3 regions of the Janthinobacterium sp. Bl 1 genome follow, and region 3 is predicted to be linked to each of the others. Evidence: predicted binding sites of a transcription regulator. Region 3 holds the regulator's gene; each other region holds the start of a gene.
What was found. Region 3 encodes FNR, which switches genes on or off when oxygen is low (the NO sensors DNR and NnrR bind a similar motif). Its sites were predicted from a motif close to TTGATNNNNATCAA; they were not measured.
Positions count from the first base shown of each region.

Region 1 (9,687 bases), 3.2 Mb from region 3:
GGGCAAGACGGAAGAGGCGCGGCGCTGGCTCGAACGGGGCCACCGCGACAATCCCGATGCCGTCGCGCCAGCCCTGCTGCTCAGTAACTTTTACCTGAAGACGGGCGCGCCCGACAAGGCGCTGGAACTGGCGCGCACCTTGCAAACAGGCCACCCGGGCGACGCCGATGCGCTGGCCCTGCGCGCCCAGGTGGAATACAGCGCCGGCCTGGCGCCGGCAGCGCTCGACAGCTACAACAAGCTGGCCAGCATACAGACCACGTCCGCGCCCTTGCAGATGCGCATCGCCAGCCTGCATCTGGCGCTGGGCGACCACCAGAATGCGCTGCAAGCCGTCAAGCGGGCGCAAGTGATTGACCCGACCCTGCTCGAAGCGCGCGTCGTCGAAGTGGCACTGCTGCTGAACCTGAACCGCCAGCGCGAGGCGCTGGCCGTGGCGCGGCAAGTGCAGGAACAGCAGCCGAAGCTGGCGGCCGGCTACAAGCTCGAGGGCGACGTGCTGATGGAGCAAAAGCTGCCGCAGCAAGCCGTCAAGCTGTACCAGCACGCCTTCGGCATCAGCCCCATCGGCCCGTTGCAGGTGCAACTGTACCGCGCCTTGCAGGCTTCCGGGCAAGAGCGCGAAGCCGATGCGCGCATGGCCACCTGGCTGAAGGAGCATCCGGAAGACTTGCCGACGCGCACCTACCTGGCGGGCACCCGGCTGGCGGCCAAGCAATACCGCGCCGCCATCGAGCACTTCCAGTATGTCGTTGCCAAGGACACGGATAACGTGGTGGCGCTGAACGACCTGGCGTGGGCGTATCAGCAGGAAAAAGATCCGCGCGCGCAGGCCACGGCCGAGCAGGCACTGAAGCTGGCCCCCGGCAATCCCGCCGTGCTCGACACCCTGGGCTGGATCGTGTTGCAGCAAGGCGACGTCAAGCGCGCCACGGCCCTGCTGCGCAAGGCGGCGGACCTGGCGCCGAAGTCGCCCGAAGTGCAGTACCACCTGGGCGCGGCCTTGGCGAAATCGGGCGACAAGGGCGGCGCGCGCAAGCAGCTGGAACAACTGCTGGCCGCCAACAAGGACTTTCCGCAGCGGGCCGAGGCGCAGGCCTTGCTGACCCAGCTGTAGGCCATGGCTGTGCACGCTGCCATGCCTGGCCTGGCAGCGCGGCCGCTGGCCCTGCTGGCGGGCGCGGCCTGCATGCTGGCCTTGCGCCACTATCCGCTGGGCCACGGCTGGCCCGGCCTGCTGTTTGCCGCCCTGCTGCCCGCGTATTTCCTGCTGCTGTGCTGGCGTCCCGCCTGCTGGCTGTTCAGCGTGCCCGCCCTGCTGCCCGTGCTGGACCTGGCACCGTGGACGGGCTGGTTCTTCCTCGAAGAAATCGACGTGCTGCTGTTGCTGACCGTGGCCTGCGGCTATTGGCGCCTGGGCGGACCGGCCCAAGCGGCAGCGGCGCGGCTCTCGCCCGCCGCCCGCGCCTGTTTGCTGCTGTGCAGCCTGGCCTGGCTGGCGGCGCTGCTGCGCGGCGTCCTGCCGCTGGCGCCGCTCGACCTGAATGCCTGGGATAACTACCTGAGCCCCTACAACAGCTTGCGGCTGGGCAAGGCCTGGGCCTGGAGCATGCTGCTGTTGCCGCTGCTGCTGCGCGACGCGGACCCTGCCGCCTTGCGCCGCTACGCGCTGCCGGGCATGCTCGCCGGGCTGGCCATGGTGTCGCTGTTCGCCCTGTGGGAACGGGCCGTGTTTCCCGGTCTGTCGAACTTGTCCAGCGACTACCGCATCACGGCGCCGTTTTCCGCCATGCACACGGGTGGCGCCGCACTGGACGGCTACCTGGCCCTGAGCCTGCCGTTTGCCGCACTGTGGCTGGCGCGCGCCAGCAGCCGCTGGCAGGCGGTGCTGGCCATGCTGCTGCTGGCCCTGGCCCTGCACGCGGCGTTCACGACCTTTTCGCGGGGCTTGTACGCGGCCCTGGCCGCGGCCATGCTGCTGGGATTCTGGCAAACCCTGCGGACGGCGCCCGGCGCGGCGCGGCGCGCGCCTTCCCATTCGCCATTGCGCGGAGTGCTGCTGAGGCTGCTGCTGGCGGGCCTGGGCACCGTCCTGCTCGTGTACATGTTCAGCCTGGCCGGCTACCGGGGCTTGCTGGCCGCCGTCGTCCTGTTCGCGGCCAGCTTCGTGCTGGCGGCGCGGCCCTTGCCGTGGCGCCTGGCGCCTGCCAGCGTGCTGTGCGCGCTGTGCCTGCAAGGCTTGCTGGCCGCCTGGTGGCCGGAACCGTCCGGCCAGCAAACGGCCGGCTGGCTGAAAGGCCCGTATTTCCTGTTCCTGCTGGCGGCCGTGCTGCTGGCGATCGCGCTGCGGCCCCCTAGTGCCAGCGGCGCGGCTGGCAAGGGACCCGCCAGGCTGGGGCTGGCGATGATGGCGTGGACCATGCTGGCATGCAATCTTGCCTGGATAGGCTGGCACTGGGCGGGACCGCCAGCCCTGCTGCCGGCCGGCCTGGTCGTGCTGCTGGCCATGCTGATGCTGTGCAATGGACGCCTGCGCCCGCCGTTGTGGCGGCTGGACCGCGCCAGCCTCAGCATCGTGGGCGCGGCCGGCATCCTGCTGCTGCTGGCCATACCCGTGTCGGCCAGCTACTACGCCACCGAACGTTTCGCCACCACGGCCTTCGACATGCAAGGCCGCTTGCGCCATTGGCGGCAGGCGCTGGCCATGCAGCCGTCCGACTGGGGCGACCGCCTGTTCGGCATGGGTAGCGGCAGCTTTCCCGCCACGTATTACTGGCACAATCCGCAGCGCGAGGTGCCGGCCAGCATCGCGTATGCGGAAGACGGGGAAAACCGGTATGTGCGCCTGGCCAGTCCCGGCTACAGCGCCGGCTATGGCGAATTGCTGCGGCTGCTGCAGCGGCTGCCCGTGCAGCCCGCCACGCACTACACTTTGGCGCTCGACGTGCGGCGCACGGGACCCATGCCCGTGCTGCTGGTGCGCCTGTGCCAGCGGCAATTGCTGTACGCCCAGGGCTGCGTGAACGTTCCGCTGCGCCTGCGGCCTGTGCCGCCTGGCACGCAGCCCGGCGGTTGGCAACACTATGAAGTGCCGTTCGACAGCGCCTGGCTGGGCGCCGGTGCCTGGCTGCTGCGTCCGCCCGTGCAGCTGGAACTGGCGGCCAGCGGCACGGCCACCTCGTCGGTGCTCGAAGTCGACAATCTGAGCTTGCGCGCGCCGGGCGGCGAGGAACTGATCGCCAACGGGAGCTTTACGCAAGCCAACAATTACTGGTTTTTCAGCAGCGACCACCACCACTTGCCATGGCATATCAAGAGCATGGCCTTGCATTTACTGATAGAAACGGGCTGGTGCGGCGCCCTGTCCATGCTGGCCCTGCTGGTTCTGGCCGGCCGGCGCCTGCTGCGCCAGGCCGCGCGCGGCGATGCAGGCGCGCTGACGTGCGCCGCCGCCCTGCTGGGTTTTCTCGTCGTCGGCCTGTTCGACAGCCTGCTCGACGTGCCGCGCATCGCCATGCTGTGCTACCTGATGCTGCTGTGCGCGCTGCTGCAGCCTGTGCCACCTCCTCACGTTGAAAGTGCGCCGCCATGAAAGCCCTGCCGTTTACATGCTTGTCCGCCCTCGTGTTTTGCCTGGCCTTGGCCAGCGCGCCGTGCCGCGCCGATGCGCCGCTGGCGCAAACCATCGCGCGCATCAAACCATCGATCGTCGGCGTGGGCAACCTGCAAAAAACGCGCACGCCGCCGATGAATTTCATCGGCACGGGTTTCGTGACCGGTGACGGCCTGAGCGTGCTCACTTGCGCCCATGTGATCCAGAAACTGCTCGACGCCAATCCGAACGAGGTCATCGGCATACTCACGGGCCAGGGCGACGTAACGCAATTTCGCCCCGCCAAGGTCCAGGCGCTGGACACGGAACACGACCTGGCCTTGCTGCGCCTGGTGGGTGCGCCCCTGCCCGCCCTGGCGCTGGGTGACGCGGCCACGGTGCGCGAAGGCCAGGCCATGGCCTTTACGGGATTTCCGCTGGGTACCTTGCTCGGGCTGCGCCACGTGACGCACCGCGCCACCGTGTCATCGCTGACACCCGTGGTCATGCCCAGCGAAAACGCCCAGCGCCTCGACGTCCGGCGCCTGGCGCAGCTGCAAAAGGCGCCGTACACCGTGTTCCAGCTGGACGCGACCGCGTATCCGGGCAGCAGCGGCAGTCCCTTGTTCGATCCCGAGACCGGTCTCGTCTACGGCATCGTCAACATGGTGTACGTCAAGGGCCTCAAAGAGGCAGCCATCAGCGCGCCCAGCGGCATCACTTACGCGATTCCAGGCAGCCACATGCAGGCGATCTTGCTGAAGAATAAATGACTGCTCAGTTGCGCCCCTGCCTCAGCCGGCCGGTAATGCCGGGCTCATCCCATGTCGGAAAAAAAAAGGGGTAAAACGACCGTTCACCCCCATGCTGTTCCATCAGGCCACCGAATTTACGGATCTGAGCCCCCATGTAATCGAGGTCCAGCCGTAGCAGCACGGCCGGCGCCCCCACGCGCGTGCACTCGCGCTCGCCGCCGAAGTCCTGGAAACCCAGCATGCGCTTGTAAAACACCACATGGCGCGGGTTGACTTCAATCACGTAATCCGTAAAGCCGTGAATATTGTGGGCATAGATATAAGAAATATGAATCAGCGCCGCAAACACGCGCTTGCTCACGCCCTTGTCGATGGCCAGGCGCGACGGTTCGCACAGGCGCCGGCCCTGCGCGCGCAGGACGTCGAGCTTGTCGCGGAAGTTTTCATCGGCGGGCAAGCCCGTCTCGTCGTTATCGAGGCACAAGGTCATGGTGCCGACGGTGGTGCCGGCCGTTTCCGCAAACAGCGTGATTTTATTCAGCGCATGCGCCGTGCAGGGATCGACGGCATAGCCGCGCCAGCCGTACATCTTGCGGATCAGCAAACTGGCCGCTTCGCGCCGGCCACGCGAATTGGCCATGCGGATATGAAAGCGCTGCAGGTCGAGCTCATGCTCCATGGCCGGGTCGATCTGCCCCTCGCCCACTACCAGGTCACTGAAGTTGCCTGGCGTGTCGAAGGAAATTATGGGTTCATCTTCAAAGCTCATCTTGTCCTCACGTTCATCGGCAGCCGTCGAGACGGACTGAAGCCAATGCCTTGTGACAAGAGAAAAACTGGAGAAGTTCCCAGCAATAGCTAAAAAAACAGAAGAAATTTACCTTGGGATAGCAAAATAACACGATGAAATTTGTCTATAAGTACAAAATGGCAAATATAATTGCTGTTTTGATATTGCCGAGCTTGCTGTTAAAAAAAGCTTTCCGGTATCAATAACACATCGCCCGGCCGCATCATGACGTTGGCGGAAATATCGCCTTCCTTCAGCAAATCGTCGAGCCGCACCCTCAGCTGCTGCTGGTTGCCTTCGCGCACGCGAATGATGCTGGCCTTGTTGCCGGCCGCGAAATCGGTGATGCCGCCCACGGCGATGAGCACGTCCATCAGCGACATGCCCAGCCGGTACGGCAGCGCCTGCGGCTTGGCCGCCTCGCCGATGACGCGGATCTGCTCGCCATACGGCCCCGAGAAATTGGTGACGATCACCGTCACCACGGGCTGCTGGATGAACTTGCTCAAGGCTTGCTCGATGTCGCGCGCCAGCTGGGTCGACGTCTTGCCGCTGGCGGGCAAATCCTCGACCAGCGGCGTGGTGATCTTGCCGTCCGGCCGCACGGCCACCGTCAGCGACACTTCCGGATTGCGCCAGACGATAATGTTGACGGAGTCGCCCGGGCCGATCAGGTAATCGTGCATGGGGGCGCTGTCGTCGGACGGCGCCAGCGGATGGCGCGTGCGGCAGGCGCCCAGCAGGCTGGCGGCGCCCGCCAGGACCAGCGTGTTGCAGACAAATGCACGGCGAAATGGATTCATGCGGAGCCTCTTCGAGTCGATGCGCGTCCATGGCCGGCCCCGCAGAACCAGCCTGGGCCGCGAACTTCCTATGATTATTAAAACCCGGCAAGTGAACCTTGAGGCGTATCAAGAAGCGATCATCTTGGGAAATCTTGCTCCACAGCCGCCCTATACTTTGCTTACTCAACAAGCAAGTATTTCTTGCAAGACGCCGTCGTTGTCCGCGCCGCCAACCCATCTACCGAGCAGCATCGTCACCTGAAGGAAGCGACATGGAAGAATTGATACAGCAACTGCTTTCCGGCTTGAAAGGCATCTGGAAGTACCGCTGGCATGCGGTGCTGGTGGCGTGGCTGGTGGCCATCGGCGGCTTCATCAAGGTGATCACCCTGCCCGACGACTACCAGACGTCGGCGCGCGTGTTTGTCGATACGCAAACCATCCTCAAGCCGCTGATGGCCGGCATGACCAGCGTGCCGAACACGGAACAGCAGGTGGCCATCATGAGCCGCACCCTGCTCAGCCGCCCGAACGTGGAGCGCGTCATGCGGATGGTCGACCTCGACCTGGACTCGAAGACCGTGCGCGAGCACGAAGCCCAGCTGGATAACTTGATGAGCCGCATCAAGATCACGGGCACCAGCGCGTATGACATCTACACCATCAGCTACAGCGGGCGCGACCCAAAGCTCGTGCGCGACGTCGTGCAAAGCCTGCTGACCATCTTTGTCGAAGGCAGTTTCCAGGGTAAAAAGGGCGATTCGCAGAAGGCGGTGCAGTTCATCGACGAGCAGATCAAGAATTACGAAGACAAGCTGAGCGCGGCGGAAAACCTGGTGAAGGAATTCAAGATCCGCAACAACCTGCTGCTGCCGCGCCAGGGCATCGACTATGGCAGCCAGCTGCTGATGTCGTCCGATAGCCTGAACAATGCCAAGCTGGAACTGATCGAGGCGGAACAATCGCGCAAGGCCATCCAGAGCCAGATCGAGGGCGACGAGCCCGTGCTCGACCTGGAGCCAAGCGCGTCAGCCATCACGAATCCCGAACTCGACGAGCGCATCGCCTCGATCAACAAGAACCTCGACAGCCTGCGCATGCAATTTACGGAACTGCATCCCGACATCATCGCCTCGAAACGCCTCGTGACCCAGCTGGAAGAACGCAAGATCGAGGAAAACAAGCTGAAAGCGGCGTCCGGCGACCCGGGCAAGAACTACAGCCCCATGCTGCAGCAGCTGAAGGTGGCGCTGACGGATGCGGACGCCAAGGTGGCCGCCATCCGCGCCCGCGTACAGGAATACAGCGCGCGCAACGAGCGGCTGCTGGCGCAAAGCAATGCCGTGCCCGAGGTGGAATCGCAGCTGGCCCAGCTCAACCGCGACTACATCATCAACAAGGAAAACTATGAAAAGCTGATCGGCCGGCGCGAAGCGGCCAAGCTGTCGGGCGAACTCAGTTCCACCACCGACATGATGGCCTTCAAGATCATCGACCCGCCCACGGTGCAATATGCGCCCGTCGGCCCGAACCGCCCGCTGCTGTTCAGTGCGGCGCTGGGCGCGGCCCTGGTGGCCGGCATCGCCACGGCATTGCTCATCAGCCAGGTGCGCCCCACCTTCCTCAGCCCCTCCGAACTGCGCGATGCCACGGGCATGAACGTGCTGGGCACGGTATCGATGAACTGGACGCCGCTGCAGCAGGTACGCCGCCGCCGCGCCCGCTATGGCTTCAGCGCCTGCCTGGGCAGCCTGTTCGTCCTGTACGGCGGGGTCATGACGGCCGCGCTGCTGAAATTCTAGATCCAAGGGAGCGACGATGAGCAGCAAGGACAGCGGCAAGCACGAACCCACGATCCTCGGCGTGGCCGAGGCCAGCGTACCATATATAGTGAACGGTACGGATGGCGCGGAAGCAAGCCGGTCGCCCCGCTACCGCGCCCTGAACCTGGCCCGCCTGGCCGAGCAAGGCATGCTCACGCACGATGGCGGGCGCAGCGCCGTGGCCGAGGATTTCCGCATCATCAAGCGGCCGCTGCTGCGCCAGGCGCGCGCCAGCGGCAGCGGCAGCGACACCATCCGCCACGGCAACCTGATCGTCGTCACCAGCGCCATGCCCGGTGAAGGCAAGACCTACTGCGCCGTCAACCTGGCCATGAGCATCGCCATGGAACTCGATATCACGGTGCTGCTGGTCGATGCCGACGTGGCGCGCCCGTCCGTGCTGAAAGTGCTGGGCCTGCCACCGGAGCCGGGACTGATGGACGTGCTGCTCGACCCGCAACTGGCCATGGCCGACGTGATCCTGAAAACCAACGTGGCCAACCTGAGCATCCTGCCCGCCGGGCGCAGCAACAAGCACGCGACGGAATTGCTGGCCAGCCGCGCCATGAGCCGCTTGCTGGCCGAGATCGCCAGCCGCTATGGCGACCGCATCGTCGTCTTCGATTCGCCGCCCCTGCTGATCACCAGCGAAGCGCACGCGCTGGTGGGGCAAATGGGCCAAGTGGTGATGGTGGTCGAGGCGGAGACGACAACCCAGCACGCCGTCAAGGAGGCGCTGCGCCAGATCGAGTCGTGCGAACACATTCATTTGATCTACAACAAGACCAAATCGTTCCCCGGCAACGATTACTACGGCTATGGCCATTACGATTAGCCGCCGGGGCTCGCTGCCGCTGCTGCCCTTGCTGTCCCTTCTGCTGCCCGTGCCGGCCAGTGCCATCGACTGGCTGGCAAAACCGTCGCTGCGCCTGCGCGAAAGCTATACGGACAATGCCTTGCGCGCGCCGCCCGGCAAGGCGCAATCGGACTTCATCACGGAAATCGCGCCCGCCATCGCCCTCATCGGCACGGGCCCCCGCCTGCGCGTGCACCTCGATTACAGCTGGCATAAATACCTGTCCGGACAACGGGCCGATACCGATAACCACGAACTGCAGGCCTCGGCCGACGCCGAGCTGGTCAAGGACTGGTTCTTTATCGATGCCAACGCCAGCGTAAGCCGGCGCAACATCTCGCCGTTCGGCCCCCAATTGATCGACGACCTGCCCGACACGGAAAATGCCAGCACCGTGCGCACCACGGGCATCAGCCCGTATTTGCGCCACCGTTTCCGCGACCTGGCCACGGCCGAGCTGCGCTACACGCGCAACACGGTCGACAGCGGCGGCGACTTGCTGTCCGTGCACAGCGATGAAATGGAATTGCTGCTCAGCGGCGAGCCGCGCGGCTCCGGCTGGACCTGGAACGCCAGCCACGACGTGCGCCGCACGCAGGACAGCAAGCTGGCGCCCGTGCGCATGCAGCGCAGCAGCGTGGGCCTGCGCTATCCGTTCAGCAGCAAATGGTCGGCCACGGCCAGCGGCGGCATGGAAAAGGAAGGTTATATCTCGGCCAGCGGCAAGGCGCCCGAGGGCCGCTTCTGGTCGCTGGGCGGCGTGTGGACGCCGTCGCCGCGCACCAGCGTCGCCTTCAGCACGGGCAAGCGCTTCTTTGGCACCACCTACAGCCTGGACGCCACCTTCCTGCAGCGCCATACCAACTGGCAGCTGAACTACAGCGAAAACATCACCACCATGCCCACGCAGTTTTCGCGCCTGGGCAACCGCGACGCGGGCCAGTTGCTCGATCAATTGTGGCGCGGCATCTTTCCCAATGCGCGCGACCGGCGCCTGCGCATCGATGCCTTCCTGCGCTACGCCAACAGCCTGGGGCCGGAACGGGGCGCCATCAATTACTTCAGCCACCGCTATTTCCTGCAAAA
Region 1 is NZ_CM177086.1:3,437,275-3,446,961, reverse strand. It holds gene prsT (XrtA/PEP-CTERM system TPR-repeat protein PrsT) at 1-1,117, shown strand, start outside; gene AC4BCN_RS15295 (hypothetical protein) at 1,121-3,592, shown strand; gene AC4BCN_RS15290 (S1 family peptidase) at 3,589-4,365, shown strand; gene AC4BCN_RS15285 (N-acyl amino acid synthase FeeM domain-containing protein) at 4,370-5,116, opposite strand; gene AC4BCN_RS15280 (XrtA/PEP-CTERM system exopolysaccharide export protein) at 5,317-5,940, opposite strand; gene AC4BCN_RS15275 (XrtA system polysaccharide chain length determinant) at 6,195-7,724, shown strand; gene AC4BCN_RS15270 (XrtA-associated tyrosine autokinase) at 7,741-8,580, shown strand; gene AC4BCN_RS15265 (TIGR03016 family PEP-CTERM system-associated outer membrane protein) at 8,564-9,687, shown strand, end outside.
Region 1: a site for FNR is predicted at 6,039-6,052, ahead of AC4BCN_RS15275 (XrtA system polysaccharide chain length determinant). Genes of this name have one in related genera too.

Region 2 (9,687 bases), 1.4 Mb from region 3:
AGCCGGCGCGCTGCGCGCAGTTGCGGGAAGCCGGCGCCGTGCCCATCGTGGCCAACCTCGACGACCGGGCCAGCCTGAAACGGCTGGCGGGACTGGCGACGATGATCGTGCACCTGGCGCCACCCTTGTCGTCGGGCTTGCTGGACCGGCGCACGCGCAATCTGGCCGCCATTTTACCCGAGCATGCACGCATGGTGTATGTGAGCACCAGCGGCGTGTATGGCGATTGCGCTGGCGCCTGGGTCGATGAAACGCGGCCGACGGCGCCGGCGAATGCGCGCGCGAAGCGGAGGGTGGACGCCGAACAGGTCTTGCGCGGCTGGGGCGCGCGACGCGGCGCCACAGTGGCCATCCTGCGCGTGCCCGGCATCTATGCCGACGACCGCCTGCCCTTGAAGCGCTTGCGTGAAGGCACGCCGGCCCTGGCCGCGGATGACGATGTGTACACCAACCATATCCATGCCGACGACCTGGCGCGCATCATCGAGCGGGCCTTGTGGCGCGGCAAACCGGGACGCGTGTATCACGCCAGCGATGACAGCGAACTCAGAATGGCCGAGTATTTCGATGCCGTGGCCGACACGTTCGGCCTGCCGCGCCCGCCGCGCCTGCCCCGTGCCGCGCTGCAGCAGGTGGTCACGCCGATGCTGCTGTCGTTCATGTCCGAATCGCGCCGATTGCACAATACGCGCATCAAGCGCGAGCTGGGCGTGCGCCTGCGCTACGCGCGCGTGGCAGATGCCTTGCGGCCGCTGTCCGCCGATGGCGCCGGCATCGGGTAAAATGGCCGGTTATCTGCGCACTTTGCTGGGCCGGCGCGCAGCGCGCCGTTCCCGCGCTGCGCCACTCACTTAAGGAAGACAGCATGAGCACCCTCACTTACGAAGCATACCTGGACGAGGTCACCACCGTCCTGACGGAACTGTACGACCTCGACGACGAAGCCGCCATCAAGCTGGTCGTGGCGGCGCAGGATGCCGAATTTTTCGTCCCGCACGATGCGCATGAAGAAATGCGTACCGTCGAGCAAGCCAAGAAAGATGCGGTCACCCTGTTCGAGCGCAAGCAGAACCGCCAGCAAACGCAGGAAAAACAGCAACAGCGCGTGCGCCAGCAAAAGAAATAAGACGGAAGCAGGCCGTGGGGCAGTACGGGTTCCGGCGCAACACCGGGACCGTGCCATTTGATGCACCGCAAACGCGCCATGGCGCGCTGGCGATATGGTGAGCAATGTCGTCACGCGTCTGGGCTCTTGTGGCGGGCTCCACACAGCGTGACGTTGTTTCCCGTCAGCAGGAGCGAGCCATGCGAGCAACGAGTCACCCCAGCAAGGAGCAAGTGCGCGCTTATATGCGCCGGCGCGAACATGCGCTGCAACCCCCACCACCGCCCGATGAAATTCGCCGGCAACTGGCCTGGTGCCGCGCGGACGATTCCCCATGCACTTGCCCGCTTGCCACCCCGGCCGGCGTGGCCGCGCAAGGCTGGCATTTATCCGCAGAAATGGCCCGCCTGGGCACCCTCATGGCCATAGCCTGGCTCATGCATAGCGGTGTTGCTCATCGTAAAAATTGATGACGTGCAGCAAATTTTTCCGATTTGAGTTATCCTCTAGCACATTCCAAGTGCGTCAATTCTCTTCAATTATCACAATTTTGCTCTAAGTTACGCAAAAATCAACAATAGCGTGTATTATATTGTTTGTGGCGTAAAAGCCGCATAAGTGATGGCGCTTTTTAGTGTGTTTACCCTGAATTAGTGCAGAAGAGACATTCTGTTTTTTCTTGCTCTAATACAACAAGTACGGATTTTTGATCATGTCTCTCAAACAAATTACCTCTTTGCCTACCTACAACCCGAATCGCGTCCTCGATGCGATCATCGACAAGCTGCAACTGAAAAACGATGCCGCCTTGTCGCGAGCTCTGGAAGTGGCGCCACCTGTTATCAGCAAGATTCGTCACAACACCTTGCCGATCGGCGCCACGATCCTCATCCGCATGCATGAAATCAGCGATTTCAGCATTCGTGAACTGCGCGAGTTGATGGCTGCCTAAGAGCGCCTGACAGACGGCAAACTGAGAGGTGCCGTCTGGGTAAGTCAGGCTTGCCGCGTGCGGCAGCCACATCTGTTTTCCGCTTTTCTATTGCGGATCGCGGTTCAATACCGGACGATCGACATAGAAGCGCCCCATTTCCAGGCCAGTCGAAGACGATTTGACCACCGCTGCGGCCAGTGAGGCGGGCGCACTGGAAAATGCGGTGCTGGCTGCCCCCGTCGCGCGGCCCGAATACGCCGTCGCCTGCACGGCCGCACTGGAAAACGCCGTTTGCACGGCCCGGCCCGAGTATGCCGTTGCCTGTACCGCCGCACTGGAAAATGCTGTTTGCACAGCCCGTCCCGAATACGCCGCCTGCACGGCCCGCCCCGAATACGCCGTCTCCGCGCGGATATAATCTTCCCCGAACGTTTGCTCATACAGCTGCTTCATGCGCTCGCCCACGCGATGGTGCGCCGCTTCGTCGTCTTCGCCGCGCAGGCCGATGTAGGGGAAGTGATGGAGGAAGTAACCGAACACCTGTTCGCAGTCGGCCGCATATTTCAGGGTGTCGAGGATGTGGTAGTGCCAGAAGGTATCGACGTCCATCAGCGGCGCTGTTTCTTCTTCCGGAAACTGTTTCATCAGGATCAGAAAGCGGCGGTATTCGAATTCCACCGCATTTGCCTTTTCCAGGCTCCATCCTTCGCCTGACTCCCGGTGCATCAGCTTGACCTTGATCGCGTCCAAATCCAAATCGGCAATTGCCTTGAAACTGTCGTTCGTATCCATGAATGTCCTTTTGTAAAGAGCGTTGTGGGAAATACGGTGAAACAAGGGAGAGCGGTGGGATCGTACTCCTGGCAAATGGTCGAGGAATGCCTGGCCCATGGCGGGCGGGCGCTGAGTTGTTCTACACCAATATTGCATCTAATTACAAAATATGCAAGCTGAGCTTGCTCCATGCGAACGCGCGCCCGTCAGTTGCTGGCCCGGCTTTCTTCCTGGTAGGGAAATGCGGTGGCGTCCGCGCCCAGCGGTACGCTGACGTGCACGCTCATGCCGGCGCCGGGGCTGCTTTCGATGTAAAAAGTGCCACCCAGCAATTTTATGCGTTCCTCGATGCCCACGAGGCCAAACGAGCCCAGCTTGTTGCGCCCGTCGATGGCGGCGCCCACGCCGTTGTCGCTGATGCTCATCGATACCGTATCGCGGCACTTTTCCAGCTTGACTTGCACGCGGCTGGCATGGGCATGCTGGGAAATGTTGCTGAGCGACTCTTGCAGGATGCGGAACAGGGCCGTCGCGCACTGGTCGCTGAGGCAAATGTCGTCATGGCTTTCGCTCACTTCGCAAGCGATGCCCGTGCGCTGGCGAAATTGCGCCACCTGCCATTCGACGGCCGCATTCACGCCCAGGTCCAGCACGGTAGGGCGCAAATCGTTGATGATCTGCCGCACGCTCTTGATGGTGGCGTCGATCTGCTCCAGGGTCGAGCGGGCGCGGGCGTTCAGGCGCGGGTGACGGCGATGCGTGCGCGAGGCCAGCATGTCGGCGTCGATGCGCAAGACCAGCAGGTTCTGTCCCAGGTCGTCATGGATTTCGCGCGCGATGCGCTTGCGCTCTTCTTCCTTGATCTGGTCGGCATGGGCCGCCAGGCGGCGCAGTTTCTGGTGCGACAGCTGCAGACGGATCTGGCTGGCGCGCAATTCTTCCGTCATGCCGTTCGCCATCTGGATGGCGCGCCGGCGCGACGATGCCAGAGTGTGGAACAGCATGTATAGCAGCATGGTGCTGGCAAAGCCTATCAGCAGGGCCAGCCATGGCAAAAAGACGTCGAAGCGCGTGTACAGGTCGCTCTTGCGCACGCTGAACAGCGCTTGCCACACGCGGCTATTGTGTTCGATCAGCATCGTGCTGCTCAGGTAGCGGCCGGAATTGCCGGGCAACCACCATGGCGCATGCATGCCCGCCGTCGTGCTGTCGAAGATGGGGCGCATGTCGTGCGGTAAGTCTAGCGGTGCGCGCGCCTGCGGGCCGATATCGAACAGGGTCAGGCGGACGTTGCGCACCGGCATGTCCGCCAGCGCGCTGCGCATCATTGTCACCAGGTCGTAGCCGATGCCGACGGAACCCTGGTACGCCGCGCGCCGCTGCTCCACCGTATCGACCGGCATGCCAAAGTGGTACACGGGCAGGCGCATGGCCATGCCCGTCAATTGGGGACGGCCTTGCATCGGCACGGGCACGCCGGAATTGCTGATGTTGCCGGAATCGCGCGACTGCGCCAGCATTTCGGCGATCAGGGGGCGCGAGGCGATGTCATAGCCATATTTTTCAGGGGCGCTGGCAATCGGTTCGATATACACCAGCACGGAATAGTGCGCGCGCGGGGCGGGTGGATGGATGGCAAACGCCGGATAGCCGTCGCGCCCGGGCGGATAGTCGCGCTGCATGGCCGCTTCGAAGGCGGCACGCTGCGTCTCGTCCAGTTCCTGGCTGTAATTGAGGTTCATCACGCCCGGATAGTTCTGTTGCAGGGCGATGTTCGCCACGTAGCGGTGGAATTGCTCACGGCTCACGTGTTCGTTGGCGTGGAACAGGCTGGCCGTGCCGCGCAGCAGGTTGGCATACGACTTGACGCGCGATTCGATGTTTTTCTGGGTATTGCGGGCCAGATTGTTGAATAGCTCGCTGGCATCGTTTTCGATCGACAGCGAGGCGGCCATATAGAACAGCAGGCCCACCATCGTCGACATCACGAAGCCGAGCAGCCACTGCGGCCTTTTTTCAGCAGATAAGGGGTGTTCGCCGGCAGTAGAAGACATCGCCATCCGCATCAGGAAGAGGAATCGGGTGCCGCCTGGGCGACGGAGGCTAGGCTGCGTTGTACAAGCACTATTAAAATTGTAAATTGCTCAATAGCTGCCTAATATACAAAATTATCGTTATTATAGTCAACAAGCAATATTTCTCGTTGAAACGAAAAAAACCGCCGCAGCGGTTTTTTTTGTGTGCCGGCAGCCCTTATTTGGCGGGCTGCCAGCTGTCTTTCAGGGTGACGATGCGGTTGAAGACGGGCTTGCCAGGCTGGCTGTCGACACGGTCGGCCGCAAAATAACCGTGGCGCTCGAACTGGAAGCGCTCTTCCGGCTGGGCCAGTTCCGCACCCGGTTCCAGCCACGCTTGCACCACTTCCTTGGCCAGCGGATTCAAGGCCAGCTTGAAGTCCTTGCCGCCCGCGTCCGGCTGCGGGTCCGTGAACAGGCGGTCGTACAGGCGCACTTCGGCGGGAATGGCCGTCGGTGCGCTGACCCAGTGCATATTGCCCTTGACCTTGTAATTGGCGCTGCCTTCCGTTCCCGACTTGCTGTCCGGGAAGTAGGTGCAATGCACGGCGATGACCTTGCCGTTCTCATCCTTGTCGTAGCCCGTGCACTCGATCACGTAGCCGTAGCGCAAACGCACGCGGCTGCCCGGCTTGTCGTCGATCGGTGGATACAGACGGAAATAGCCCTTGTTCGGCACTTCCATGAAGTCGTCTTCCTCGATCCACAGCTCGCGCGAGATGGGGAAGGTGCGCAAGCCGCGATCGGGGAAGTGCGGGTGCACGGGTGCCGTGCATTCCACGCTTTCGCCTTCGGGGAAATTGTCGATGATCAGTTTCAAAGGACGCAGCACGGCTACCGAGCGCGGCGCTTTCGGGTCCAGGTCTTCGCGCAAACAGCCTTCGAGCACGCTGTAGTCGATCCAGCCGTCCGATTTCGTCACGCCCGTGCGTTCGCACATCAGCTGAATGGCTTCCGGCGTGTAGCCGCGGCGGCGCATGCCCACCAGGGTCGGCATGCGCGGGTCGTCCCAGCCATCGACGATTTTTTCTTCCACCAGCTGGCGCAGCTTGCGCTTGCTGGTGACGATGTAGGTCAGGTTCAGACGCGAGAATTCGTACTGGTGCGGCACCGGCTTGGCGAAGAAGCCGCCGGCCGACAGCGTTTCCAGCAGCCAGTCGTAGAACGGGCGGTGGTCCTGGAATTCCAGGGTGCAGATCGAATGCGTGATGTTTTCCAGCGCGTCCGAGATCGGGTGCGTGTAGTCGTACATCGGATAGATGCACCAGGCGTCGCCCGTGCGGTGGTGATGCGCGTGGCGGATGCGGTAGATGGCCGGGTCGCGCAAGTTCATGTTCGGCGAACTCATGGCATCTTCGCTCATCTTCGCGCGCAGGATGTGTTCGCCATCCTTGAACTGGCCCGCCTTCATGGCGCGGAACAGGGCCAGCGATTCGTCGCGCGGACGGTCGCGGAAAGGCGAATTCTTGCCGGCCTGGCCGAAATTGCCGCGGTTGGCGGCCATGTCTTCGGCGCTCTGGCTATCCACATAGGCAAAGCCGGCCGTGATCAGGTACTCGGCCATCGCGTACAGCTGGTCGAAATAGTCGCTCGCGTAGTGCAGGTGGCTCTGGCCATCGGCATGCTTCGGTTCCCAGTCAAAGCCCAGCCATTTCACGCTGTCCATGATGGTGTCGACGTATTCCTGCTCTTCCTTGGCCGGATTGGTGTCGTCGAAGCGCAGGTTGCACTGGCCGGCGTAATCGCGCGCCAGACCGAAGTTGACGCAAATCGACTTGGCGTGGCCCACGTGCAGGTAGCCGTTCGGCTCCGGCGGGAAACGCGTGATCACCTGGGGCAGGCCGGGACGCACGTGGGCGCCGGCAGCCAGGTCGGCTTCGATGATGTTACGCAAGAAATTGGGCGCCAGCGCTGGCGCGGCGGTATTCGGTTTATCGTTGCTCATTGATCAATGCGGAAGAGTGACAGTAAAGAGCATTTTACCGTACCGCAAGCGCTTTATAAGCACGTATTTGGCCCCATATCCGAGCATGCAAGCGACGCCGACGCCGTTCTATAGGATAATTCGCCTTTAATTAGTAGAAAAACGTGACCCCGGAGCCTTTTATGGAAAATTTATATAACGTCCTCGGTGTCGCTCCCAATGCCAGCGACGATGAAATCAAGAAGGTTTACCGTTCGCTGGCCATGCGCTTCCACCCCGACCGCAACCAGGCCCCCGGCGCCGAGGCGCGCTTCAAGAGCGTCACCAAGGCCTATGAAATCCTGGCCGACCCGGCCAAGCGCGCCGAATACGACCAGAGCGTGAACCACCGTATCATCATCGACCCGGAAGCGGAAGCGTATGCGCTGTGGTGCGGAGTGTTTCGTTTACATGGCACAGTATTACCTGCCGACTAAACCGCTGCGGCCCGCTTCAGCCGGCCCAAATTACTTGAAAACAACAACAACGGCGCTTTTATCAGCGCCGCGCATTACATTGGAAAGCACAGCATGAGAAGAGTACACCCTGAATTCGCGTATCAGTCGCGTGAGCTGGAAGGCCAGATCGAAGGCATCCTCGGCGATCCGCCGAACCGCAAGAACTACAAGAGCATGGTCGATGCATTGGTCGGCGAATATGCGAGCGGCGGCGGCATCGAAGACGTGAACATGCTGGCCTTCGCACTGGTCGACCACATCACCTTCAGCGACCCGAAAGGCTTGCTGGCCGAAAGCGAAGACTACGAGTTCGGCGACCCGGCCCGCGTGTTTTCCATGGCTGCGTGCGCCGCGCCGGAAGCGGCCAAGATGTACGCCGCCATCGAAGAGAGCTTCCCCGACCTGGCGCGCCAGGCCATCATCACGGCTTTCCTGCACAAGAACCCGCGCCTGTGGGACGACGACGACCAGTCGCTCGACCAACTGGCTGCCAATGACGATGGCGACGACGATCACGACGAAGACGAAGCCACCGACGATTTCGCCCAGATGTTTGACCAGGATGGAGATGACCATGGCCGATAACACTGAACAAAAGAGCAATCTTCCCGCGCTGACGAAACAGGTCACGGAATTGGTACTGTCCGGTTCGCTGGGCCACGCCGAGCAGGCGTTTGCCGACGCGGCCGATCAGTATGGCGACCTGGCCGTGGTGGAAGTGCTGAGCGCGATCCCGCCGCAAGTGACGGCCCTGCATCTGGCCGGCTTTGACGGCGGCAAGATGTCGCTGGCAACCCTGCTGGTGCCGCCGAAAGCGTGGGCCGACAGCCTGGCCTTCATCGCCGCCACGTGGAGCGACGACCAGATCGAGGATGATCCGGAACGCATCGCCGAAGCCCTGTTCGCGCACATCCACGGCGTGGTGTTTTCCACCGACGACGCCGAGCGCCGCCGCGAGCTGCTGCTCGAAGCGTCCGCCACCGACTGGGGCGCCACGGCGTTCGCCATTTTGTTCTCGATGGCGCCGAAGGAAATCCTCGAAGTGGCGGGCGAGATCGTCATCAAGGGACCGTACGTGACGGGCGTGACGTCGTCCGACAACGACGTCGTGCCGCTGGCCATCGAGCTGGCGCAAGCGAATGAAGACGGCTGGGATCGCTCGCTGTTCGAACTGTTCCCCGACTTCCGCCACAGCGCCGACCTGGCCGACGCGGAATATTCGGACGACCCGGACGAAGAGCCGACCATGTTGCAGCGGAGCACCAAGGAATTGCTGTACCGCCTGCGCAAGCAAGTGCCGAGCACGCGCAGCGCGCCGCGTTCCAGCACGCGCCGCAGCTTGGGCACGGGCATTTTCTCGTAATGAAAGCAGGGAACGTCTAATGCTGCCAGCAATTGTTGTAGAGAATCTTCCGCGCCTCGTGCGCGCCATCAAACTGTTGCCGGGCGACCCGCGCGAGGACGCGGCCCTGAACCTGGCCGACGAATTGACGGGTATCACGGCCATGGTGGCCGAGAAGTTCACGAATGAACGCACGGCCGACGGCATCCAGAAAGCGCTGTACCTGACGGTGGGTGGCGTGTCCCTGGGCCTGGAACAGGCCGTCACGCATGAAGGCGACCAGGCCGCGCTCGATTTCCTCGTCGAGCACGGCGCCGAGCACGCGTTCCAGGTGGGCTTTCGCCTGATCAAGGAACTGTCGCAGCTGCCCGAAGACGCCCTCGTCGGCGAATACGACCAGGATCCCGTCTATCTGCAGCGGCGCCTGCGCGAGCTGTTCATCGATATTTGCCAGGCCGACCCGAACCAGAACTGGGCCGGCTATGAAAAGTATGCAGTGCAGTTACAACAGCGCAAGGAAGTGCAAGCCGTCGTGCGCCTGGCAAGCTGGCTGCGCCGCCACCACGACAACGGCCCCGTCAGCGACAGCGACTTGAATGCCGAGGGCGTCATCGCCCTGGCCATCATCTTCGCCATCGAAGGCGGCGGGCGCATCATCGCGCGCACGGGTCAAAAGGAATTCGAGCGCTTCGTGCGTTCCGTGCGCAAGAACAAGCCCGACTTCGAGGAAGGCTGGGCCGCCCTGGTGGCCAAGGTTCCCGTGCAGCACCATCCGGTATTGCTCGACCGTATAGAGTCGTACCGCCGCAGCTGCACCGTCGTGCATAAAATCCTCACGCGGGCCAGCATGAAAAGCCTGTTCGAGGACCTGGAAAATTATGCGGGTTCGGAGCTGGACGCGGATTATTCGTGACCGCTGGTGTCGGATTACGCCCTACGGGCTAATCCGACCTGCGACTTGACGCATGCGATTGTCAGATTACGGCCTGCGGCCTAATCCGACCTACGCCGACCTACGCAGACCTACGCCGGCCTC
Region 2 is NZ_CM177086.1:1,646,273-1,655,959, forward strand. It holds gene AC4BCN_RS07370 (SDR family oxidoreductase) at 1-782, shown strand, start outside; gene AC4BCN_RS07375 (hypothetical protein) at 866-1,126, shown strand; gene AC4BCN_RS07380 (hypothetical protein) at 1,306-1,575, shown strand; gene AC4BCN_RS07385 (hypothetical protein) at 1,818-2,057, shown strand; gene AC4BCN_RS07390 (glycine-rich domain-containing protein) at 2,145-2,831, opposite strand; gene AC4BCN_RS07395 (CHASE domain-containing protein) at 3,020-4,867, opposite strand; gene AC4BCN_RS07400 (glutamine--tRNA ligase/YqeY domain fusion protein) at 5,067-6,833, opposite strand; gene AC4BCN_RS07405 (DnaJ domain-containing protein) at 6,995-7,288, shown strand; gene AC4BCN_RS07410 (hypothetical protein) at 7,382-7,894, shown strand; gene AC4BCN_RS07415 (hypothetical protein) at 7,884-8,672, shown strand; gene AC4BCN_RS07420 (hypothetical protein) at 8,692-9,564, shown strand.
Region 2: a site for FNR is predicted at 2,948-2,961, ahead of AC4BCN_RS07390 (glycine-rich domain-containing protein). Genes of this name have one in related genera too.

Region 3 (9,687 bases):
TGGAAACCGTACGCAAGGGACGCAGCAACACCATGCCGGCCTTCAGCGATTTCCTCGGCGAGTCCAAGGTACACGTGCTGTCGGCGTATGTCTGGAGCCTGTCGAATCCTCAGACGCCCGTGAAATGATGTAATGGAACCTCAAGTCATCAAGATGTATGCGGCCCGCGAGCAGATCTACCCTCGCGAGGCCAAAGGACGCTACGCTACCTGGCGATGGGTATGCGTATGGCTTACCCAGCTCGCGTTCTACGGCTTGCCGTGGTTGACCTGGAATGGCAGGCAAGCCCTGCTGTTCGACTTGACCACGCGCAAGTTCTACATTTTCGGCGTCGTGCTGTGGCCCCAGGATTTCATCTATCTGGCGGCCCTGCTGATCATCTGTGCGTATTTGTTGTTCCTCGTCACGGCCATTGCCGGGCGGGTGTGGTGCGGGTTCTCTTGCCCGCAAACGGTATACACGGAAATCTTCCTGTGGGTCGAACGCCGCATCGAGGGCACGCGCAGCGCGCGCATGGCCCTCGACAAGCAGGGCCCGTCCGTGCGCAAGGCGTTCAAGAAGACGGCCAAGCACCTGGTGTGGGGCGCCATCGCCCTGTGGACGGGCTTTACCTTTGTCGGCTACTTCACGCCGATCAAGGAACTGGCGCAATCGGTGGTCACCTTGAATTTCGGTCCCTGGGAATGGTTCTGGGTCTTGTTCTACAGCCTGGCAACCTACGGCAACGCGGGCTGGCTGCGCGAGCAGGTGTGCAAATACATGTGCCCCTATGCGCGCTTCCAGAGCGCCATGTTCGACCAGGACACCCTGATCATCACCTACGATGCCAAGCGCGGCGAACCACGCGGCGCCATGAGCAAGAAGGCCGGCCACAACGACAAGCTGGGCGATTGCATCGACTGTACCCTGTGCGTGCAGGTGTGTCCGACCGGTATCGATATCCGCAACGGCCTGCAGTATGAATGCATCGGCTGCGCCGCCTGCGTCGATGCCTGCAACAGCGTGATGGACAAGGTCGAGCGGCCGCGTGGCCTGATACGCTACAGCACCGACCATGCGATGGAAAACAACTTCAATTCGAAGCAGATACGCCAGCGCGCCATGCGCCCGCGCGTCTTGATCTACACTTCCATCCTGGCCCTGATCATCATCGCCGTATGTACCTCGCTGGCCCTGCGCACGCCCCTGAAAATGGACGTGATCCGCGACCGCGGTTCGATGGGACGCGAAGTGGAAGACGGCATGATCGAAAACGTCTACCGCCTGCAGATCATGAACACGTCCGAGCAAAGCCAGCATTTCAAGATCAGCGCTTCCGGCTTGCCGGGCCTGACCTTGCTGACGCGCGAAGAAGTGACCTTGCAGCCGACGGAAACGCTGGGCTGGCCGATCCGCCTGCGCGTGCCGCACGGCGTGGGCGAGAAGGGCTCGAACAAGATTGCGATCGAATTGCAATCGCTGGACGACCCGTCGCTGCATGTGCGTGAAAGCGCGGTCTTCATCGTGCCGCGTTAATGCAGGAAGGCCGGTCCCCGCATGGGGGCTGGCCGTTTACACAGGAGAAATACCATGTCCGACAGTCTGAAACTGCAGCCTCCCGTTGCACCGTGGTACAAGCATCGCTGGCCATGGCTGCTGATGATCGGTCCCGGCCTGTCCGTGGTCGTCGGCAGCTTCATGGGCTATATCGCCTTTACGCAGCCCGACGCGCTGGTGGTGGGCGACTATTACAAACAGGGCAAGGCGATCAACCAGGATTTGAAGCGCGACACGATCGCCAGCGACCTGGCCATGGATACGAGCCTGGCGTACGACGTGGCGTCAGCGCGCCTGAGCGGTTCCGTGCACAGCTTCGGCAAGGCCTACCAGGGACCGCTGCAGCTGCACCTGGCGCATGCGACCCTGCCGGAAAAGGATATCAAGCTGCTGGTGCAGCCCGATGCGGCCGGCAATTTCTCGGTGCCCCTGCCGATGCTCGAACGCAGCCGCTGGCAAGTGCTGGTGGAAAACGACAAACGCGAGTGGCGCCTGTCCGGCATCTGGACCTGGCCCGTGCAACGCAGCATCGCGCTGCATGCGGATGAAGAGTTATAAGCCTTACTTGCAGACGTCCGTGCCTGCCGTAATGGCTTTCAGCTTGGCTGGTTGCAATATTTCGATCTCGCGGTTCGACACCCGCAGCCAGCCTTCCTTCTTGAATTTCGACAATAAACGGCTGACGCTCTCGATGGTCAGGCCCAGGTAGTTGCCGATTTCCTCGCGCGACATGCGCAGCTGGAATTTGCTGCTCGAATAGCCGCGCGCCTCATAGCGCGACGCCAGGTTGACGATGAAGGCGGCAAAGCGCTGCGTCGCCTGCATATTGCCCAGCAACAGCATCACGCTTTGCTCGCGCGTGATTTCCTGGCTCATCATGCGGTGGAAATGACGGAGCAGGGTCGGCATATTGCCCAACAATTGCTCCAGGCTGGAAAACGGAATTTCACACACTTCGCTGTCTTCCAGCGCCACCGCATTACAGTGGTGGCGGTCGGCGCTGATGGCGTCCATGCCCAGCAGTTCGCCGGCCATCTGGAAACCCGTCACCTGCTCTTCGCCGCCCGGATTGATCTGGTATGTCTTGAAGTGCCCCAGGCGGATCGCGTACAGGTTCTGGAACGAGTCGCCGATGCGGAACAGCGAGGCGCCGCGCACGATCTTGCGGCGGCGGCCGATGATCTGGTCCAGCCTGTCCATGTCGCCCATATCGAGGCCCATCGGCAGGCACAATTGATGCATGCTGCAGGTCGAGCATCGCGCACGCAACGCTTCCACGGTCACTGTGGGCAAGGTTGGAGTGATTAGCGCTTCAGTCATGTCGGTACCTTTTAGAAAATGCAACAACAAGTTTACTGCATACCGGGTTGCCGTGTGCCAATTTCACCGCAATTTCGCTGAATAAACGACGTTCCGACTTTAATTATATGGCAACATCGTCAAAAGCCCATGCGGGTAGGGGCATTTGTGCGGCGGCGCTTGCCAAGCTGGGGTATTGATAGGAAAATTCCTGACAGCATTATCTGCCGCCTGTGCCGCCCGGTACTGAAAAGGAAATCATGAAGCCTCTCGGCATCAAAGCAAAAGTCGCGCTGGCCACCAGCCTGACCTCGATCGCCATGATCGCGCTGGTCACCATGATACAGGTGCAGCACATGCGCGACGACTTCACCCGAGTACTGCTGAGCCAGCAGTCATCCCTGATCAGCCGCACCGCTGCCGAGCTCGACGACAAGCTGGGCATGCTGCTGCAGATCGTCACCCTGACGGCCAGGCAGCAGCCGCCGGAACTGATGGCCCAGCCGGCCCAATTGCGCCAATACTATTCGCGCCGTTCGATGCTGGTGCTGTTCGACGACGTGCTGGTGCTCGACGCGCATGGCGCCGTCGTGGCCGACATGCCGGAAGTGGCGGGGCGCACCGGCATCAACGTCGCCGAGCGCGAGTATTTCCAGACCGTGCTGCGCACGCGCCAGCCCATGATCACCGAACCGATGCTCGGCAAGTCGAGCGGCATGCCCATCGTGCAGATGGTGGCGCCCGTGCTGGCCGCCGATGGCCAGGTGGCCGGCGTGGTGATCGGCGTGCTGCGCCTGTACAAGGACAATCTGCTGGGGCGTCTGCGCTCGGAAAAGATCGGCAAGAGCGGCTATTACTTCATCCTCACGCGCGGCGCCGTGCCGCGCTACGTGCTGCATCCCGATACCAGCCGTTTGCTGCAGCCGCGCCAGCCGAGCGCCAACCTGACGACGACCCAACTGCTGAAGGAAGATGGCGAAGGCAGCATGGTCAGCACGAATAGCCGCGGCATCAAGGCCGTCAACAGCTTCAAGCGCCTGAAATCGGTGAACTGGCTGCTGGCCACCTCGCTGCCCGTCGCGGATGCCTTCGAACCGTTCGATGGCGTGCTGTACCGGCTGGTGCTGTGGAGCATCCTCGCTTCGCTGCTGGCCGCCGCCGTGCTGGGCTGGGTCACCGTGCGCCTGCTGTCGCCGCTGGTGCGCCTGCGCAACACCCTGCTGGCCCTGCGCACCAGCGGCAGCCGTTTCACCCCCGTGCCGGTGCAGCAGCGCGACGAGATCGGCGAACTGACGGAAGCGTTCAACGGCCTGATGAGCGAGCGCGACCGCCTGCAGCAGGAACTCGAATCGCGCGCGGCGGAACTGGAGCAGGAACGCGACCGGGCCGAGGCCGCCAACCGCGCGAAAAGCGATTTCGTGGCCAACATGAGCCATGAAATCCGCACGCCCCTCAATGCCGTGCTGGGCATGGTGTATTTGCTGGGTAATACCAAGCTTGATACGGAACAGCGCAAGTATCTGACCATGGTGCGCGTGGCGGGCCAGTCGCTGCTGGGCATCCTCAACGACGTGCTCGACTATTCGAAGATCGAGGCACGCCGCATGGAACTGTCGCCCGTCGAATTCGACCTCGACGAAGTCATGAATACCCTGGCCACGACGATGACGATGAATGCGGGCGAAAAGGAACTGGAACTGGCCATCGCCGTCGAGCCCGACGTGCCGCGGCGCCTCTTGGGCGACGCGCAGCGCCTGCAGCAAATCCTCGTCAACCTGGCCGGCAACGCCATCAAGTTCACGGAGAGCGGCGAAGTGGTGGTGGCCGTCAGCCTGGCCGAGAGCAAGAGCGAGAGCGGCCGCGCCTGGCTGCGCTTCGAAGTGCGCGACACGGGCATCGGCATGACGGAACTGCAGCAACAGCAACTGTTTGCCGCATTTTCACAGGGCGACCAGAGCATCACGCGGCGCTTCGGCGGCACGGGCCTGGGCCTGGCCATCAGCAAGCAGCTGATCCACATGATGGGCGGCGACATCGCCGTCGCCAGCAGCGAAGGCAAGGGCAGCCGCTTCTGGTTCAACGTGCCGTTCGAGATGCTGGCGCAGCCGGCCGAAACTCGGCGCACGCCGGCCCTGGGCCAGCTGCGCCTGCTGGTGGCCGATGATAACCGCACCACGCGCGAACTGATCGTCAAGCTGATCGAGGCATGGGGCTGGCTGGCCGACGAAGTCGATTCCGGCTTTGCCGCCATCGAACTGTACCGCGAACGCCTGGCGCAGCAGCAGCCGTACGACGTGGTGCTGGCCGACTGGCACATGCCCGTGATGGACGGCCTGGCCACGGCCAAGGCCATCCGCCAGGCGGCCAGCGGCCAGCGCCAGCCCATCGTGGTGATGGTCAACGCCTTCGCCCGCAACCACCTCGAGGAAATCTCCAGCGCGGCCGAGGCCGACGTCGTGCTGATGAAGCCGATCACGGGATCGAGCCTGTTCGATGCCCTGCATCAGGCGCTGATCACGAAGAACGACGGCGGCGAGCAGCGCATCCTGCACCAGCCGCTGGGCACGGAACTGGCCGGCGTGCATTTCCTGCTGGTGGAAGACAATCATTTGAACCAGGCCGTGGCGCGCGGCATCCTCGAACACATGGGCGCCACCCTCGACGTGGTGGGCGACGGCTTGCAAGCCGTGGAACGGCTGCGCACGGAAGCGCTGCGCTACGACATCGTGCTGATGGACATGCAGATGCCCGTCATGGACGGTTTCAGCGCCACCCACATCATCCGCACGGAACTGCGCCTGAGCCTGCCCGTGATCGCCATGACGGCCGGCGTGCTGGCGTCCGAGCGCGAGCGCTGCATGACGGCCGGCATCAGCGACTTCATCGCCAAGCCCGTGGTGGTGGAAGAGATGATGGAAGTCATCCTGCGCCACCTGCCCAAACGCCCGCAAGTGCAGACGGCCGAGCCGGTGCGCGTCGCCGATGAAGAGGTGTTTTCCATGGCGCCGCTGATGCGCGTGATGGGACGCGACGCGAAGGGGCGCGGCGTGCTGCGGCGCATGGTCGAAGACGCGCTGAACAAGGGCATGACGCCCGTGCGCGACGCGGAAACGGCCTTGCAGGCGGGCCGTCACAGCGACGTGGCGCGCATCCTGCACAGCGTGCGCGGCTCCGTCGGCACCCTGGGCACGAAACGCCTGATCCGCGCCGCGTTCGCCACCGAGGAAGCGATCGACGCCGGTCGCCTGGACGAAGTCCCAGGCCTGCTGGCGCACACGGCGCAGGAGCTGGAACTGGCGCTGGCGGCGGCGGCGGATTGGTTGTCGCGGTTGAAGGATTAGGCCTGCAACGTAAAGCTGGGGTCAGACCCGCCGGGTCTGACCCCGGAACTTTGCTCAGCGCCGCCGTTTACGCCGGTACACCGAGGATCACACTAGATGCTTTAAACATCGCCGTCACGCTGCCGCCAAGTTCGATACCCAGGTCCGTGCTGCTCTGATTGGTGATGATGGCGGCGATCGTGCCGCCGCGCGGCAAGTCCAGCACCACTTCCGTGTTGACGGCGCCCGTCTGCACGCGCGTGACCGTGCCGGCCAGCTGGTTGCGCGCGGAAAAACGCGCGCCTTCGCTGTCGGCCACGAGGATGATGGACGAAGCCTTGATCAGCGCAAACGCTTCGGCGCCAGGCACCAGGCCCAGGCTTGCACTGCTGCCCTGCGTGACGATGGCCACGATGTGCTGGCCGCCCGGCAATTCCAGGGTGACTTCGTCGTTGACGGCACCCTGTTTCAGTTCGGCCACCTTGCCCAGGAATTGATTGCGCGCCGTCGTTTTCATGGCCATTCTCCGTATGAGTAAAAGATCGTCGGCGATGCCTTCGGCCTGGCTGCCCAGCTGGCGCAGGTAGCGCGCATGCTCGCGTTCGATGATGCGGAAATTGTCGACCAGCTGGCGCCCCCGTTGCGTGAGCCGCGTGCCGCCGCCGCCCTTGCCGCCCGTCAGGCGCTCGACCAGCGGCTCGCCGGCCAGGTTGTTCATCGCGTCGATGGCGTCCCAGGCCGCCTTGTAGCTCATCTTCACCAGCTTGGCCGCCTGCGTGATGGAGCCGCATTCGGCGATGGCGCCCAGCAGTTCCACCCTGCCGGCGCCGCCCAGATTTTCTCCGCCCACCGTCATCCATACCGAGCCTTGCAAGCCGATTTTATCCAATGCGTTCACCCAATGCCATGTGGTCTTCCCTGTTATCGATCTGTCCGTCGCGCAAATACAGCACGTGTTCGCCCAAGATGCGCGCATCTTCCGGATCGTGCGTGATCAGGATCATGGGCACGTCCAGGCGCTGTTGCCACTGGCTCAGTTCCAGCCGCATTTTGACACGCAGGGCCGGGTCGAGGGCGGCAAACGGCTCGTCGAGCAGCAGCGCGGACGGCTCGGCCACGAGCGCCCTCGCCAGCGCCACCCGCTGGCGCTGGCCTCCGGACAACTCGTCGGGGAACTGGTGCGCCAGTTCCTGCAAGTGGAAGGCGTCGAGCCAATGCTCGACCTTCTGCAATTTTTCGCGCGCGCGCGGATTGAACCAGCCGCGGCTCAGGCCAAAGCCCACGTTCTGGCGCACCGTCAGGTGCGGGAACAGCGCGTAATCCTGGAACAGGTAGGCGACGTTGCGCTGCTGCGGCGGCAAATTGATGCCGGCGGCCGAATCGAACAGGGTGCGCCCGTTCAAACGGATATGGCCTTCGTCCGGCGTGAAGAGGCCGGCAATGGCTTTCAGGGTCATGCTCTTGCCGGCGCCGGACGGGCCATACATGGCGATGCGCTGGCTGCCGGACGTGCATTGCACCTGCAGGTCGAAACGGCGTTTGCCGGAGCGCAAGGTGGCGCGGATGTCGAGATCGAGTTGCATGGGCGTCATCCTCAGCGTCCTTTGTGCGCGACGCGCCCGGGCGCCAGGCGGCCAGCCGACAGCAGCACCACGATGCAGACCACCGAGATGATCACGACCAGCGTATTGGCCACGTCGTCCTGGCCCGCCTGCACGGCTTCATACACGGCTACCGACAGGGTCTGCGTCTTGCCGGGAATGCTGCCGGCCACCATCAGGGTGGCGCCAAACTCGCCCAGCGCGCGCACGAATCCCAGCAGCACGCCGGCCAGGATGCCGCGCCAGGCCAGCGGCAACGTGACGCGAAAGAAGATCGCCATTTCCGAAATGCCCAGCACGCGGGCCGCCTGCTCGAGCTGGCCGTCGACGGCCTCGAAGGCGGCGCGCGCGGGCTTGAAGACGAGGGGAAAGGCGACCACGGTGGAAGCGATCACGGCGCCCTGCCACGTAAAGATGAGGTTGATGCCGAAGTTGTCCTGCAACCAGATGCCCAGGGTACCGCGCCGGCCCAGCAGCACCAGCAGGTAGTAGCCGAGCACGGTGGGCGGCATCACCATCGGCAGGGTCAACAGGGCGTCGAGCAATTCGCGCCCGGGAAAACGCGTGCGCGCCAGCAGATAGCCCGTGCCGATGCCGAGCAACAAGTTGAGCGCCGTGGCCCACGCCGCCACTTTGAGCGACAGGGCCAGCGCGGTCCAGGCGATATCCATGCGCAGTCGTTTGCTTTATGGTTTCTTGAAACCGTACTTGGCGAGGATGGCTTGCGCCGGCGCCGTCTGCAAATAGCTGACGAAGCGCTTCGCTTCGGCCCCATTGCCGCTGCCCTTGATGGTGGCGATCGGATACAGCACGGGCGCGTCCAGCGACACGTCGAGCACCACGTTGACCTTGTCTTTCATGATGGCCGCGTCGGTGGCGTAGACAAAGCCCGCATCGACTTCGCCGCGCGCCACGTAGTCGAGCGACTGGCGCACGTTCTGCGTGCCGATGGCCTTGGGCTGCACGGCGTCCCACAGCTTCGCCTTCTTCAGCGCGCCTTCCGAGTATCGGCCGACAGGCACGCTGGCCGGATTGGCGATGGCCACGCGCGTCACGCCCTTGTGCGTCAGGTCAGCCAGGCTCTTGATGCCCAGCTTGCTATCGTGCGGCACGATCAGCACCAGGCTGTTGCCGACGAAGTCCATGCGCTCGGCCGGCAAGACGAGGCCCTGCTTTTGCGCCGCATCCATGGTTTCCTGGTCGGCCGAGGCAAACACGTCCACGGGCGCGCCCTTGACGATCTGCTGCAGCAGCACGCCCGAAGCGGCGAAGTTCAGGGATACCTTGCTGCCCGGATACTGCGCCTCGTAGCTTTGCGCCGCCTCCTTGAACGCATTCGTCAGGCTGGCCGCGGCCGACACCACCACTTCGCCGGCAAGGGCGGACGAGGCGGCGGTGGCGAAGAGGGCGGCGCCGAGCAGTGTGGCTAGGGAGGTGAGGCGCATGATCGTATCCTTGATGAGAAGAGAACCTGTCCCGTAATATACACCGATATATAGCGCTCTGCCATCGCACAGGTCAAGCCAGCGCAAGCTGCATTCCCTGATATACTGTATATAAACACAGTATATCGAGGTGAGCCATGGAACTGACGGACAAGCTGGAAATCCTGGCCGACGCGGCCAAGTACGATGCGTCCTGCGCCAGCAGCGGCGCGCCCAGGCGCGATTCCATCGGCAAGGACGGCTTTGGCGCCACCTCGGGCATGGGCATTTGCCACAGCTACACGCCGGACGGGCGCTGCGTCTCGCTGCTGAAAGTGCTGCTGACGAATTACTGCCTGTACGACTGCCAGTACTGTGTCAACCGCCGCACGTCGAACGTGCCGCGTGCGCGCTTTACCGTGGCCGAAGTGGTGAAACTGACGAGCGACTTTTACCTGCGCAACTACATCGACGGCCTGTTCCTCAGTTCCGGCATCATCCAGTCGG
Region 3 is NZ_CM177086.1:274,682-284,368, forward strand. It holds gene ccoP (cytochrome-c oxidase, cbb3-type subunit III) at 1-128, shown strand, start outside; gene ccoG (cytochrome c oxidase accessory protein CcoG) at 133-1,515, shown strand; gene AC4BCN_RS01185 (FixH family protein) at 1,570-2,094, shown strand; gene fnr (fumarate/nitrate reduction transcriptional regulator Fnr) at 2,098-2,856, opposite strand; gene AC4BCN_RS01195 (response regulator) at 3,096-6,176, shown strand; gene AC4BCN_RS01200 (TOBE domain-containing protein) at 6,244-7,011, opposite strand; gene AC4BCN_RS01205 (sulfate/molybdate ABC transporter ATP-binding protein) at 7,037-7,738, opposite strand; gene modB (molybdate ABC transporter permease subunit) at 7,750-8,427, opposite strand; gene modA (molybdate ABC transporter substrate-binding protein) at 8,443-9,201, opposite strand; gene AC4BCN_RS01220 (putative DNA modification/repair radical SAM protein) at 9,339-9,687, shown strand, end outside.